2 regions of the Streptosporangium sp. NPDC049046 genome follow, and region 1 is predicted to be linked to the other one. Evidence: riboswitches for the same ligand, from Rfam matches in the RefSeq annotation. Region 1 holds a riboswitch; the other holds the start of a gene.
What was found. Region 1 has a riboswitch for glycine ahead of gcvP (aminomethyl-transferring glycine dehydrogenase). Riboswitches for the same ligand answer to the same signal wherever they lie in the genome.
Positions count from the first base shown of each region.

Region 2: linked by a shared signal. The riboswitch ahead of gcvT (glycine cleavage system aminomethyltransferase GcvT) and the one ahead of gcvP (aminomethyl-transferring glycine dehydrogenase) in region 1 are both predicted to bind glycine.

Region 1 covers NZ_JBEZEZ010000015.1:25,954-33,028, forward strand. Annotated here, with positions in the region: gene AB0B96_RS21885 (mannose-1-phosphate guanyltransferase) at 1-178, shown strand, start outside; gene AB0B96_RS21890 (FHA domain-containing protein) at 536-1,048, shown strand; gene AB0B96_RS21895 (MerR family transcriptional regulator) at 1,048-1,725, shown strand; gene AB0B96_RS21900 (bifunctional nuclease family protein) at 1,805-2,275, shown strand; gene AB0B96_RS21905 (MerR family transcriptional regulator) at 2,420-3,040, shown strand; glycine riboswitch at 3,056-3,148, shown strand; gene gcvP (aminomethyl-transferring glycine dehydrogenase) at 3,328-6,183, shown strand; gene AB0B96_RS21915 (hypothetical protein) at 6,319-7,075, shown strand, end outside.
Region 2 covers NZ_JBEZEZ010000006.1:254,985-262,059, forward strand. Annotated here, with positions in the region: gene gcvH (glycine cleavage system protein GcvH) at 47-436, opposite strand; gene gcvT (glycine cleavage system aminomethyltransferase GcvT) at 433-1,524, opposite strand; glycine riboswitch at 1,558-1,652, opposite strand; glycine riboswitch at 1,653-1,751, opposite strand; gene AB0B96_RS10875 (gamma-glutamyl-gamma-aminobutyrate hydrolase family protein) at 1,825-2,520, opposite strand; gene AB0B96_RS10880 (3-oxoacyl-ACP reductase) at 2,657-3,421, opposite strand; gene AB0B96_RS10885 (aldehyde dehydrogenase family protein) at 3,427-4,773, opposite strand; gene AB0B96_RS10890 (glutamine synthetase family protein) at 4,776-6,119, opposite strand; gene AB0B96_RS10895 (FCD domain-containing protein) at 6,207-6,929, shown strand; gene AB0B96_RS10900 (hypothetical protein) at 7,066-7,075, shown strand, end outside.

The sequences.
Region 1 (7,075 bases):
CCGCATCGACACCACCGACGGGGTCCGGGTCGTCGCCGAGGACGGCAGCTGGGCCCTGGTGCTGCCCGACCCGACGGAGGCGGTCACCCACCTGTGGGCCGAGGGCTTCGACGTCGACTCCGCGCAGACCCTGATCGAGCACTGGGCGCGGGTGGTCGAGGACGCCGCGGGCGGCTGAGGGGCACAGACGGGCTCAGGTGGGCCCAACCGGACACCGGGAGGGCGAGGGGAGGGTTGTGAGCGAGGACCGTGAGCCGAGCGGAACGGGAAAGCCGGACGGGAAGGGAGGAGGATGAGCGCTCGGGGGCGAGGGGTCGCGACAAAACACAGCGCGGCGCCATGGACCGGAGACAGTGCCCCACTGTAACTTTGTCACCGACCGTACCCGCGGTTCAGCGTCAACCTTGACCTTCGCGCCTCATCACTGTATGTTGCGGCATTCGCAGTCCGAGAAAACACTTGAGAAGCGAAGAAGCGAGGCGCGCATCACTGAGCACCGTTGCCGCGTCTTCGCGGTAGGAGGCCGAGCCGATCGATGCCGAGCGTCTACTGCACGCAGTGCGGTCATGCCAACCCTGAGGATGCCCGTTTCTGTTCACGATGCGGGTCGCCGCTTACCAAAGCCGAGACCGCCGGAGACAGCACATCGACGATCTCCCTCTCCGGGATCGAGGCATATGAGGCGGAGACAGGTGAGACGCTTCTCGCCGAACGGCAGGCCGTCGAGCAGTTGCCCCCGGGCACCGCGTTGCTGGTCGCGATGCGCGGCCCCAACGCCGGCAGCCGGTTCCTGCTCGACAGCGATCTCACCACCGTGGGCCGCCATCCGGAGAGCGACATCTTCCTCGACGACATCACGGTCTCGCGCCGTCACGTGGAGTTCTACCGGCGCGGCGGCGGGGTCTTCACCGTCCGTGACGTCGGCAGCCTCAACGGCACGTACGTGAACCGCGAGCGCATCGAGGAGGTCCCGCTGTACGGCGGGGACGAGGTGCAGATCGGCAAGTTCCGCCTCGTCTTCCTCACCCGCGGCGCCGCTGGAGGATGATGAGCTCGCAGGCCGCTCGTGCGCACATGAGCATCGGGGAGGTGCTCGCCCTCCTGCAGGGCGAGTTCCCCGACGTCAGCATCTCCAAGATTCGTTTCCTGGAGGGCGAGGGGTTGATCGAGCCGGAGCGCAGTCCCTCCGGTTACCGCAAGTTCAGCTACGCCGACGTCGAGCGGCTCCGTTACATCCTCAGCGAGCAGCGTGACCGCTACCTGCCGCTGCGAGTGATCAAGGATCATCTGGAGGCGGCCGATCGTGAGGAGCGCCCGGCCGCCCGGCCGCGCGCCGTCCCCGACGAGGCGCCTCCCGAGCTCAGGCTCACCCGCGAGGAGCTGATCGCCGCCGCCGAGCTCGACGAGGAGACCCTCGCCGAGCTTGAGGACTACGGCCTGCTGGCCGCGGTGGCCCGCTACTACGACGCCGAGGCGCTGGCCGTGGCCCGCAGCGTCGGAGCCCTCGCCGCCTTCGGCCTGCGCGCCCGCCACCTGAGGGCGGTCAAGGCCGCGGCCGAGCGCGAGGCGGGCCTGGTGGAGCAGGCCGTCGCCCCGCTGCTGCGCCGTCGCGGGCCGGGTGCGATCGACCAGGCCGACGAGACGGCGAGGGAGATTTCCGGCCTGCTGCTGGAATTGCACGCCTCGCTGCTGCGTTCCGGCGTGCGTGGGGCTCTGGGTCGGTGAGAGCCTGACCAGGCACTCGTACCCCCACGAGTGTTACGTTGAACAAACCGGTCGGAATCCAGCGAAGACGGAGCAGCCCGTGTTGCAGATGGAGGTCGTGGGCGTTCGAGTTGAAATGCCCTCCAACCAGCCGATCGTCTTGTTGAAAGAGACGCATGGGGAGCGCTACCTGCCTATCTGGATCGGCATGACGGAAGCCACGGCGATCGCCATGGCCCAGGCCGAGGAACCACCACCCCGGCCGCTCACTCATGACCTGTTCCGTGACGTGCTCGAAGGGCTCGGAGTCCGGCTGAGCACGGTCAACATCGTCGCCCTGCGCGACGGCATCTTCTTCGCCGATCTCGTGTTCTCCAACGGGGTGGAGGTGAGCGCGCGTCCCTCGGACTCGATCGCCTTGGCACTTCGAACCGGCGCACGTATCTTCGCGAGTGAGGATGTGGTCCGGGAGGCGGGGGTGATCATCCCCGACGACCAGGAGGACGAGGTGGAGAAGTTCAGGGAGTTCCTTGACACGATCACGCCCGAGGACTTCGGCCGCGCGGGGTAGGAATTTCGGTGCATTTACGCTTCACGACGCGCCGAGTGGGGTCGTTGACTGGACTTGGCCCCAGTCCTACGGTGCATGTGAACCCTGCGGCCGTGCGTAAACCCCCAGATCAGGCCGTGGGATGAGAGAAAGCCGGAGGTCCGCGTGGCGGTCAGCAGCGGCGAGGGTAGAAACGCCGATCAGGATGACCCGAAACGGCGCCAGTCGGCACGTCAGCGCGCGGGTGAAGAGGGTCTGCTGTTCGACGGGCAACCGGTGAAGGTGCCCGCCGACATCGGTTACAGGGGCCCGACGGCCTGTTCCGCGGCCGGCATCACCTACCGGCAACTCGACTACTGGGCGCGCACCGGCCTCGTCGAGCCCACCGTGAGAGCCGCCCACGGATCCGGCTCCCAGCGCCTTTACGGCTTTCGCGACATCCTGGTGCTCAAGGTCGTCAAACGGCTCCTCGACACCGGCGTCTCCCTCCAGCAGATCCGCATCGCCGTGCAGCACCTGCGCGACCGGGGCGTCAACGACCTGGCCGGGATCACCCTGATGAGCGACGGGGTGAGCGTCTACGAGTGCACCTCGCCCGACGAGGTGATCGACCTCCTCCAGGGCGGCCAGGGAGTCTTCGGCATAGCACTGGGACGGGTGTGGCAGGAGGTGGAGGGCTCCCTCGCGGATCTGCCCGGCGAACGTGCGGAGTCGAGCGAGGGCCCTTTAGGCGATCATCAGGCCGATGAGCTGGCCCGCCGTCGCAGAGCACGACGAACCGGGTAAACTCGGACTCGCTGCTGACCCTGTGCGGGAGAGACCCCGACAGCGAGCGGGGCGCCGAAGGAGCAACCTCCCCGGAATCTCTCAGGCACCCGGTACCGCACGGACGAGGCAACTCTGGAAAGCAGGCGCGCCGGCCAGGTGCGACTCACCGACGGTGCAAGCCTCCCGTCACGGGTAGGTGAAGCTCTCAGGTCACGACGCGTGAGACGGTCGTGATGACAGAGGGGGAGACCAGGCATACGCCCGCGCCCAGCGCCGGTCTCCACCCCGTCCCGGGAGGCTTCACCATGACCGACCTGTCATCGCTCAGCGAACTCGGCTCCCTGCCGTTCTCCACCCGCCACATAGGGCCGGACGACGCCGGCCAGACCCGCATGCTGGAGGCGGTCGGATTCGCCTCCGTGGCCGACCTGGTCGCGGTGGCCGTGCCCGAGGCGATCCGCTCCGCGGGGCGGCTGAGCCTGCCCCCGGCGGCCGGGGAGTCCGAGGCCCTCGCGGAGCTTCGAGTCCTCGCCGGGCGCAACACCGTGCTCACCTCGATGATCGGCCTGGGCTACCACGACACGATCACTCCGGGCGTCATCCGCCGCAACCTCCTGGAGAACCCCGGCTGGTACACCGCGTACACGCCCTACCAGCCGGAGATCTCCCAGGGCCGTCTGGAGGCCCTGATCAACTTCCAGACCGTCGTCTCCGACCTGACCGCCCTCGATGTCGCCGGTGCCTCCCTGCTCGACGAGGCCACCGCCGCCGCCGAGGCGATGACCCTGGCCCGCCGCGCCGGCCGCGGCCCCTCGAAGGTGTTCGTGGTCGACGCCGACGCGCTGCCGCAGACCAAGGCGGTGCTGCGCACCCGCGCCGAGCCGCTCGGCATCGAACTGGTCGAGAGCGACTTCACCGCCGAGCTTCCCGAGTGCTTCGGGGTGCTCGTGCAGTATCCCGGCGCCAGCGGCAGGATCCGCGACTTCCGCGCCGTCGCCGACGCCGCCCACGCGCGCGGCGCCCAGGTGGTCGCCGCCGCCGACCTGCTCGCCCTCACCCTGCTGGCCGCGCCGGGCGAGCTCGGCGCCGACATCGCCGTCGGGTCCTCGCAACGCTTCGGCGTCCCCCTCGGCTTCGGTGGCCCCCACGCCGCCTACATGGCGGTCCGCGACGGTCTCCAGCGCCAGCTGCCGGGCCGCCTGGTGGGCGTCTCCCAGGACGCCGACAAACGCCCCGCGTACCGGCTCGCCCTCCAGACCCGTGAGCAGCACATCCGCCGGGAGAAGGCCACCAGCAACATCTGCACCGCGCAGGTGCTGCTCGCCGTGATCGCCGGCATGTACGCCGTCTACCACGGCCCCGAGGGCCTGCGCAGGATCGGACGGCGCACCCACAGGCACGCCGTCGTGCTCGCCGAGGGCCTGCGCCAGGGCGGTGTCGAGGTCGTGCACGACACCTTCTTCGACACCGTGCTCGCCAGGGTGCCCGGCCGCGCCGAGGAGATCGTCGCCACGGCCCGCGAGAACGGCGTCAACCTGCGCCTGGTCGACGCCGACCACGTGGGCGTCACCTGCGACGAGAAGACCGAGCCGCTCCACCTGGAGCAGGTCCTGGCCGCCTTCGAGATCAGCGGCGCCGTGCTGGCCGACCTCGACGCCGCCGCCCACGACGCGCTGCCCGCCGCGCTGGCGCGGGTCAGCGACTACCTGACCCACCCGGTCTTCCACAGCCACCGTTCCGAGACGGCCATGCTGCGCTACCTGCGAAGGCTCCAGGACAAGGACATCGCGCTCGACCGGTCGATGATCCCGCTGGGCTCCTGCACCATGAAGCTCAACGCGACCACCGAGATGGAGCCGATCACCTGGCCGGAGTTCGCCGGGCTGCACCCCTACGCGCCCGAGGACCAGGCCGCGGGCCACATCGAGCTGATCGGGGAGCTGGAGCGCTGGCTCGCCGAGGTCACCGGCTACGACGCCGTGTCGCTTCAGCCGAACGCCGGCTCGCAAGGGGAGTTCGCCGGGCTGCTGGCGATCCGCGCCTACCACACCGCGCGCGGAGAGTCGGGCCGCGACGTCTGCCTGATCCCCTCGTCCGCGCACGGCACCAACGCCGCGAGCGCCGTCATGGCCGGCATGCGCGTGGCCGTGGTCGCCTGCGACGACAAGGGCAACGTCGACCTCGACGACCTCGTCGCGAAGATCGACAAGCACCGCGAGCAGCTTGCCGCGATCATGGTGACCTACCCGTCCACGCACGGCGTGTACGAGGAGACGATCGTCCGGATCTGCGAGCTGGTGCACGAGGCCGGCGGGCAGGTCTACGTCGACGGCGCCAACCTCAACGCGCTGGTCGGCCTGGCCAGGCCGGGGGAGTTCGGGGCGGACGTCTCCCACCTCAACCTGCACAAGACCTTCTGCATCCCGCACGGCGGCGGTGGCCCCGGCGTCGGCCCGGTCGCGGTCCGCGCCCACCTGGCCGACTATCTGCCCGGCCATCCGCTGCGTGAGGGTACGATGGTCGGCCCGGTCTCGGCCGCGCCGTACGGCTCGGCGGGCATCCTGCCCATCTCCTGGGCCTACATTCGGATGATGGGCGCCGACGGCCTGAAGGCGGCGACCGAGCAGGCCATCCTGTCGGCCAACTACCTGGCCCGCAGGCTCAGCCCCCACTACCCGGTCCTCTACACCGGCCGCGGCGGCCTCGTCGCCCACGAGTGCATCGTCGACCTGCGCCAGATCACCAAGGAGACCGGGGTGACGGTCGACGACGTGGCCAAGCGCCTCATCGACTACGGCTTCCACGCCCCGACCATGTCCTTCCCCGTGGCGGGAACGCTGATGATCGAGCCGACCGAGAGCGAGGACCTGGCCGAACTCGACCGGTTCTGCGAGGCGATGATCTCGATCCGCGAGGAGATCGCGAAGGTCGCCTCCGGCGCGTACGACAGGACCGACAACCCGCTGCGCAACGCCCCGCACACGGCCGACAGCCTCGTCGTCGACGAGTGGGCCCACCCCTACAGCCGCACCGAGGCGGCCTACCCGTTGCCGTCGGTGCGCGAGGGCAAGTACTGGTCGCCGGTCCGCCGTATCGACCAGGCTTACGGCGACCGTAACCTGGTCTGCTCCTGTCCTCCCCTGGAGGCGTACGAGGACTGATCCCGCCGGCCTCGTGGACATCGCGCGAGAGCCGGGAAACCCGCGCGAACCGTGATATCCGCCGGGAATGCGGGGGGACGGACGAGGCCCCGAGTCGTTAGGCTCGGGGCGTCTCCGTATCCGGAAGGATCATGCATGCCTGAGGTGGACACCCGTCCCTTGGACGCCGCGCGAAGACTGGCCGAGTCGGGCGATCTCGACGGCGCCGCCACGATCTTCGCTGAGCTGGTCGCCGATCCCGACGAACCCGACAGGGCCCAGGCGGCGGTGGGGCTCGCGGTGGTGCTCGAGGAGAGCGGAGACGTGCCGGGCTCCCGCGCGGCCGCGCGCACCGCGCTGGCGACCGGGCACCCGGAGTTCGCCGCCCAGGCCGCCTGCCTGCTCGCGGGGAGCTTCGAAAGGGAGGACCTGGCGGAGCAGGCCCGCGCCGCCTGGCAGGCCGCGCTGGGTGTCGGCCACCCCGCCTACGTCCCGCTGGCGCACATGGCCCTCGCGCGGCTCGCCACGGGCGATGAGGAGGCCGAGCGGTCGCTTCGCGAGGCGCTCGCCACCCGTGACCCGGAGATCGCTCCTCGGGCCGCTCAGCGGCTGGCGGAGGTGTTCCTTGAGGAGGGCGAGCCGGCCGAGGCCGCGCAGGTGCTCCTGGAGGCGCTCTCGGTGCCGGAGGCGGCCGAGGTGCCGAGACTGCGGGTGATGCTCGGCATCGCTCATCTGGAGATGGCCTGCGCCGAGTTCTCCGGTGCGATCGAGGAGGGCGGAGACGTGGAGACCGGTGCGCTGGCCATCGAGCTCCTGGCGCGCACCCTTCCGCTCAGGGGGCGCGACGAGGACGCCGAGCGGGTGTGGCGCTACGGTCTGGACAGCGCCGACGAGGACCTCGCCGGTGAGGTCC
Region 2 (7,075 bases), on a different contig from region 1:
CGCGCGCCCTCCGGCGCGCGTGACCGTGACGCGAGCGGGGAAAGGCTTAGGACTCACCCGAGGTGAGCGCGGCGTACTCCTCGGGCGACAACAGGTCGTCGGCGGAGCCCTCAAGACGTACGCGGAACAGCCAGCCCTCACCGTAGGAGTCGCTGTTGACCAGCGAGGGGTCGTCCACGACGGCCTGGTTGACCTCCACGACCTCGCCGTCGACCGGCGCGAAGATGTCGCTCACCGACTTGGTCGACTCGACCTCGCCGACGGCGTCACCGGAGGCGACCGTCGCGCCGACCTCGGGCACCTGCACGTAGACCACGTCACCCAGCGCCTCGGCGGCGTAGGCGGTGATGCCCACGGTGAGGGTGAGGCCGTCATCGATGCCGGAGATCCACTCGTGTTCCTTGGTGTAGTGCAGGTCCTCGGGAATGCTGCTCATTTTTTCCTCCTGTAGAAAGGCAGTGCGACGACCTCGACCGGCTCGTGGCTGCCCCTGATGTCGACGGCCAGTCCTGACGACAGGCCGTTGTCCACGTAGGCCATCGCGATGGGCCTGCCCAGTGACTGGGAGGGCGCCCCGCTGGTGACCTCGCCGACGACCTCGCCGTCACCGGCGACCACCACCGGATACCCGTGCCGGGGCACCCGGCGGCCGGTCGCGACGAGGCCGACCAGGCGGCGGGACGGCGGGACGTCCTTGAGGGATTCGAGGGCGGCCCGGCCGACGAAGTCGCCCGGTTTGTCAAACCTCACCACACGGCCGAGCCCGGCGTCGAACGGGGTCAGGGCGGCCGACAGTTCGTTGCCGTACAGCGGCATCCCGGCCTCCAGACGGAGGGTGTCGCGGGCGGACAGGCCCGCGGGGATCAGGCCGTGCGGCGCGCCCGCCTCGGTGAGGGCGGCCCAGAGCGGCTCGGCGTCCTCGGCCGCGACGAACAGCTCGAAGCCGTCCTCGCCGGTGTATCCGGTACGGGCGACGAGGGCCTCGCGACCGGCGACGACGGCGGGCAGGCCGGCGTAGTACCTGAGCCCTTCGAGGTCGGCGTCGGTGAGCGAGCCCAGGATCTCCACGGAGCGCGGACCCTGGACCGCGACCAGCGCGTACCGCTCGGAGCGGTCCTCCACCGCGGCGTCGAAGCCCTTGGCGCGGCCGGTCAGCTCGGCGGCCACCCGGGGGTAGTTGGAGGCGTTGGCGACGACCATGAACTCGGCGGGGGCGAGCCGGTAGACGATCAGGTCGTCCAGCACGCCGCCCTCGGCGTCGACGATCATCGTGTAGCGGGCGCGGCCGGGCTCCAGCGCGGAGAGGTGGCCGACCAGCGCGTAGTCGAGGGCTTCGGCGGCCTGCGGCCCCGTCACGAAGATCTCCCCCATGTGGGAGAGGTCGAACAGGCCGGCCGCCTGGCGGACCGCGTTGTGCTCGGCCGACTCGCTGCCGTAGCGGAGCGGCATCAGCCAGCCCGCGAAGTCGGTCAGCGTCGCGCCGAGGGACTCGTGGACGCCGCGCAGCGGCGTAGGTCGGGACATGTGCGCACCTCAGACAAGGGACAGATGAGAGCATCCTCCCCCTCTGTCGTGGGTGCCTGAGAGTTTCATCCGGGTTTTACCGGACTTTCACCTTCGGCGAGGTCGTGGGACCTGCTTTCCAGAGGGCACCTACCCGCACGGTCCTTTGCCTTGAGAGGTTCGCGGGGAGGGCTTGCTCCTTCAGGGGTCCTGGCCTGGCTGTCAGGACGCTCTCCCGCACGGGGTTCATCGGTGTCGTCGGCCAGCCTAACCGCCCGCACCGGCCGAGCGAAATCCCCTCGCGGCCCCGATCCGCGCCGGTCAGGGGGTGGCGTGCCGGATCAGCGCCTCGAACAGGGCCGACTCGTCGTCGGTCTCGGGGTGCCACTGGACGGCGACGGCGAAGGGGTGGCCGTCCACCTCCACGGCCTCGACCGTGCCGTCCTCGGCGTGGGCGGTCACGGTCAGGCCCTCGGCGAGCCGGTCGAGGGCCTGGTGGTGGTAGTGGGCCACCTCCACGGTCTCGGTCCCGAAGATCTTCGAGGTGTGGCTGCCGGGGGCGAGCCGCACCGGCATCCTGCCGTACCGGCCGGGGGCCGGGGCGTGCCCGGCGTGGCCGACCACGTCGGGCAGGTGCTGGTGGAGGCTGCCGCCCAGCGAGACGTTCAGGATCTGCATGCCCCTGCAGATCCCCAGGAAGGGTGTGCCCCGCTCCAGCGCCGCCTCGACCAGTCCCAGCTCGGCGTCGTCGCGGAACGGCCGGACGTAGCCGGTCCGCTCGTGCGGCTCCCGCCCGTACCGCTCGGGGCCGACGTCACCGCCACCGGCCAGGATCAGGCCGTCCAGGCGCCCCACCAGCGCCCAGGGGTCGCCCGCCGGGGGCAGGATCACCGGCTGCCCGCCCGCGCGGGCCACGTGGTCGACGTAGTCGTACGGCAGGAGCGCGGTGGTCGTCTCCCAGACGGTGAAGCGCGCGGGCTCGACGTAGCAGGTGATGCCGATGACGGGACGGGACATGATCTCTTTCTCACGCGGAGGCCGGGGACATGGGAGATGGGCCCACGTCCTCGCACGTTATCGGGGCCGGGGTATGGCCTGGGCAAATCCCGCCACCGCCGGTCGCGAAGGTGGCGGGGCGAGGTCTGCAGCGGGTCTACAGCGGGGTGACGTACGCGCCGGAGATGCCGCCGTCCACCAGGAACTCGGAGCCGGTGATGAAGCTCGCGTCGTCCGAGGCGAGGAACGCCACCGCGGCGGCGATCTCGGACGCCTCGGCGAAGCGGCCCACCGGGATGTGGACGAGGCGGCGCTGCGCCCGCTCGGGGTCCTTGGCGAACAATTCCTGCAGCAGCGGCGTGTTCACCGGCCCCGGGCACAGCGCGTTCACCCGGATCCCCTCGCGGGCGAACTGCACGCCCAGCTCGCGGGACATGGCGAGCACCCCGCCCTTGGAGGCGGTGTAGGAGATCTGGCTCGTCGCCGACCCCATCACGGCGACGAACGACGCGGTGTTGATGATCGACCCCTTGCCCTGCCGCCGCATGTACGGGATGGCGTGCTTGCAGCACAGGTAGACCGAGGTGAGGTTCACCTCCTGGACCCGGCGCCAGGCGTCGATGCCGGTCTCCAGGATCGAGTCGTCCTCGGGCGGCGAGATGCCCGCGTTGTTGAACGCGATGTCCACGCTGCCGTAGGTGTCGAACGCGGTCTGGAACACCCGGGCGACGTCGTCCTCGTCGGTCACGTCGGCCCGCACGAACAGCCCCCCGACCTCCTCGGCGGCCGCCGGACCGGTCGTCTCGTCCAGGTCCACGCACACGACGCGGGCGCCTTCCGCGGCGAACCGGCGCGCGGTGGCGAGGCCGATCCCGCTTCCGGCGCCGGTGATGACGGCGACCCTGTCCTGCAAACGCAGCATCGCTTCTACTCCTCGGAAATGAAGACGTTCTTGGTCTCGGTGAACGCTGACAGGGCGTCGGGACCCAGCTCGCGGCCGAGGCCCGACTGCTTGAAACCGCCGAACGGGGTCCAGTAGCGGACGCTCGAATGCGAGTTGACGCTGAGGTTGCCCGCCTCCACCGCTCTGGCGACCCGGAGCGCCCGGCCGACGTCGCGGGTCCAGATGGACCCGCTCAGGCCGTACGGGGTGTCGTTGGCGATCCGTACGGCGTCCGCCTCGTCGTCGAACGGCACCACCGACACCACGGGGCCGAAGATCTCCTCGGTGAACGCCCGGTCGTCGGCCGACCGGGGCGTCAGGACCGTCGGCGGGAACCAGAACCCCGGCCCCGACGGGCACACGCCCCGTAGGTGGGGCGGTTCGGTGACGAAGGAGGCCACCCGTTCCCTGTGCTCGGCGCTGATCAGCGGGCCCATCTCGGTGGCCTCGTCGCGGGGGTCGCCGACTCGGACGTTCAGCACCGCCTCGCCGAACCGCGCGAGGAACTCGTCGTGGACCGAGCGCTCGACCAGGATCCGGGAGCGCGCGCAGCAGTCCTGGCCCGCGTTGTCGAACACCGCGTACGGCGCGGTCGCCGCGGCCTTCTCCAGGTCGGCGTCGGCGAAGACCACGTTGGCGCTCTTGCCGCCCAGTTCCAGGGTGAGCCGCTTGACCTGTCCGGCGCAGGTGGCGGCGATCTGCTTGCCGACCTCGGTCGAGCCGGTGAACACGATCTTCGCCACCCCCGGGTGCTCGACCAGCCGGGCACCCGCGACCTCCCCGGCCCCCGGCAGGACCTGCAACACCCCCTCGGGCAGGCCGGCGGCCAGCGCCAGCTCGGCCACCCGCAGGGCGGTGAGCGGCGTCCACTCGGCGGGCTTGACGATCACGGTGTTGCCCGCGGCCAGCGCCGGGGCCGCCCCCCAGGTCATGATGACCATCGGGAAGTTCCACGGCACGATCACGCCGACGACGCCCAGCGGTTCCCTGAAGGTGACGTCCAGTCCGCCGGGCACCGGGATCTGCAGGCCGTGGTCGCGCTCGGGCGCCCCCGCGTAGAAGTCGAGCACGTCGGCGACGTTGCCCGCCTCCCAGCGGGCGTTGCCGATCGTGTGCCCGGCGTTGGCGACCTCCAGCAGGGCGAGCTCCTCGGCGTGCTCGCGCACCAGCGAGGCGAAACGGCGCAGCAGCCGGGCACGGTCTCCCGGCGCGACGTTCCGCCAGTGCGCGAAGGCGCGCCCGGCACGCTCCACGGCCCTGTCGATCTCGGCGGCGTCGGCCATCTCGATCTCGGCGACCGCCTCTTCCGTCGCCGGATTGATGATCTTCACATTCACATCCGTTCGAATCCCCGGAAAAGCTCCCAGTCGGTCACCGCCGCGTCGAAGGCGGTGAGCTCGACCCGGGCGTTGTTCGCGTAGTGCGCCACGACGTCCTCACCGAAGGCGTCCGCCGCGAACTCGGAGGTCTCCCAGAGCTCCAGCGCGTCGCGCAGCGTGCTCGGCACGGTCTCCGCGCCCGAGGAGTAGGCGTTCCCCGTGAAGGCGTCCTCAAGCGGCAGCTCGTTCTCGACACCGTGCAGGCCGGCCGCGATCAGCGCCGAGACCGCCAGGTAGGGGTTCACGTCGCCGCCGGGGACCCGGTTCTCGATCCGCAGCGATGGGCCGTGGCCGACCAGGCGCAACGCGCACGTCCGGTTGTCCACGCCCCACTTGACCGCGGTGGGGGCGAAGCTGCCCTGCACGTACCGCTTGTAGGAGTTGATGTTCGGCGCGTACAGCAGGGTGAGCTCGCGCATCAGCGCGATCTGCCCGGCGATGAAGTGCGCTCCCGTCGCCGACAGCCCGTGCGGCCCGGAACCGGCCATCACCGGCTCCCCGCCCGCGTCCCTGAGCGAGATGTGGATGTGGCAGGAGTTGCCCTCGCGCTGGTTCGGCTTGGCCATGAAGGTGATCGCCATGCCCTCCTGGGAGGCGATCTCCTTGGCGCCGTTCTTGTAGATCGAGTGGTTGTCGCAGCTGGCCAGGGCCTCGGCGAAGCGGAAGGCGATCTCGTGCTGGCCGAGGTTGCACTCGCCCTTGGCCGACTCGACGTACATGCCCGCGCCCTCCATGCCGAGCCTGATCCTGCGCAGCAGCGGCTCGACCCTCGCGGTGCCGAGGAGGGAGTAGTCGACGTTGTAGAGGTTGGCGGGGGTCAGGTCGCGGTAGCCGCGGCGCCAGGCGTCCTCGTAGGTGTCGCCGAAGACGACGAACTCCAGCTCGGTGCCGACGAAGGCGCCCCAGCCCCGCTCGTCCAGCCTGGCGAGCTGCCTGCGCAGGATCTGGCGCGGCGAGGCGGTCACGTCGGAGCCGTCCTCCCACACCAGGTCGGCCATCACCAGGGCCGTCCCCTCCTGCCACGGCACGCGGCGCAGGGTGGACATATCGGGTTTCATGACAAAGTCGCCGTATCCGCGCTCCCAGGACGACATGGCGTAGCCGTCGACCGTGTTCATGTCGACGTCGACCGCGAGCAGGTAGTTGCAGCCCTCGGAGGCGTGCCGCAGCACCTCCTCCAGGAAGTAGCGCCCCGACAGGCGTTTGCCCTGGAGGCGGCCCTGCATGTCGACGACCGCCAGCAGTACGGTGTCGATCCGCCCCGCCCGCACCTCGTCCTGAAGCTCGGTGACGTCCACACGCCCTCCTCGTCGGGGTCTTATTGGGCTAGTGTTAGACCATTGACGTGCAGCGGGGGGAGCGTTGTCAAGGGCCGGAGGAGATAATTGGACGAGCTGTCGCGGTTGACGGCCGTGTTGCGGCCGGTGCGGGCCGGCAACGCGTTCGAGGAGACGGTGGAGCGTCTGCTCCAGGTCATCAAGCTGGGGCTGGTGTCGGAGAAACTGCCGCCCGAGCGGGAGCTCGCCGCCCAGCTCGGCATCAGCAGGGTCACCCTGCGCGAGGCCATCCGCGAGCTGCAGGAGGCGGGCTATCTGGAGGTCCGCCGCGGCCGGTACGGCGGCGCCTTCCTCACCCACAACGTCCCGCCGCAGCCGCACCGGGACGACCTGCGCCGGGCCGTGGCCGACATGGGCACCGACGACCTGTCCGACGCCCTCACCTTCAGGATGGCGGTCGAGTGCGGCGCGGCCCAGGTGCTCGCCACCACCCCCCTCACCCCGGAGCGGCGCGAAACCCTGCGCGAGAGGCTGCGCGAGGTCAACTCGGCGGGCCCCGAGGACTACCGCCGCCTCGACACGGCCTTCCACCTCGCCATCGCCGAGCTCACCGGCTCCGCCCTGCTCGCCGGGGCCTGCGCCGACGCCAGGCTCCGGGTCACCGACCTGCTCAACGCGATCCCGGTGCTCCAGCGCAACATCGAGCACGCCTCCCTCCAGCACCAGGCGATCGTGACGGCCATCCTGGCCGGGGACCCCGAGGCCGCGCGCCGCGCCGTGGCCGAGCACCTTGAGGGGACCGCGGCGCTGCTGCGGGGTTTCCTCGCCTGACGCGCGGCGCGCCTCGTACGGGCGGCCTGTGCTTCGTACGGCGCCTCGCGGGCGCCCGGGGAGACCGCCGTGCCGTCGTGACGCCGGGTGACTCCCGCGCCGATCCTGCGGTGTTCCTCGCATAGCCTGGGGGACGGTGGGGGATT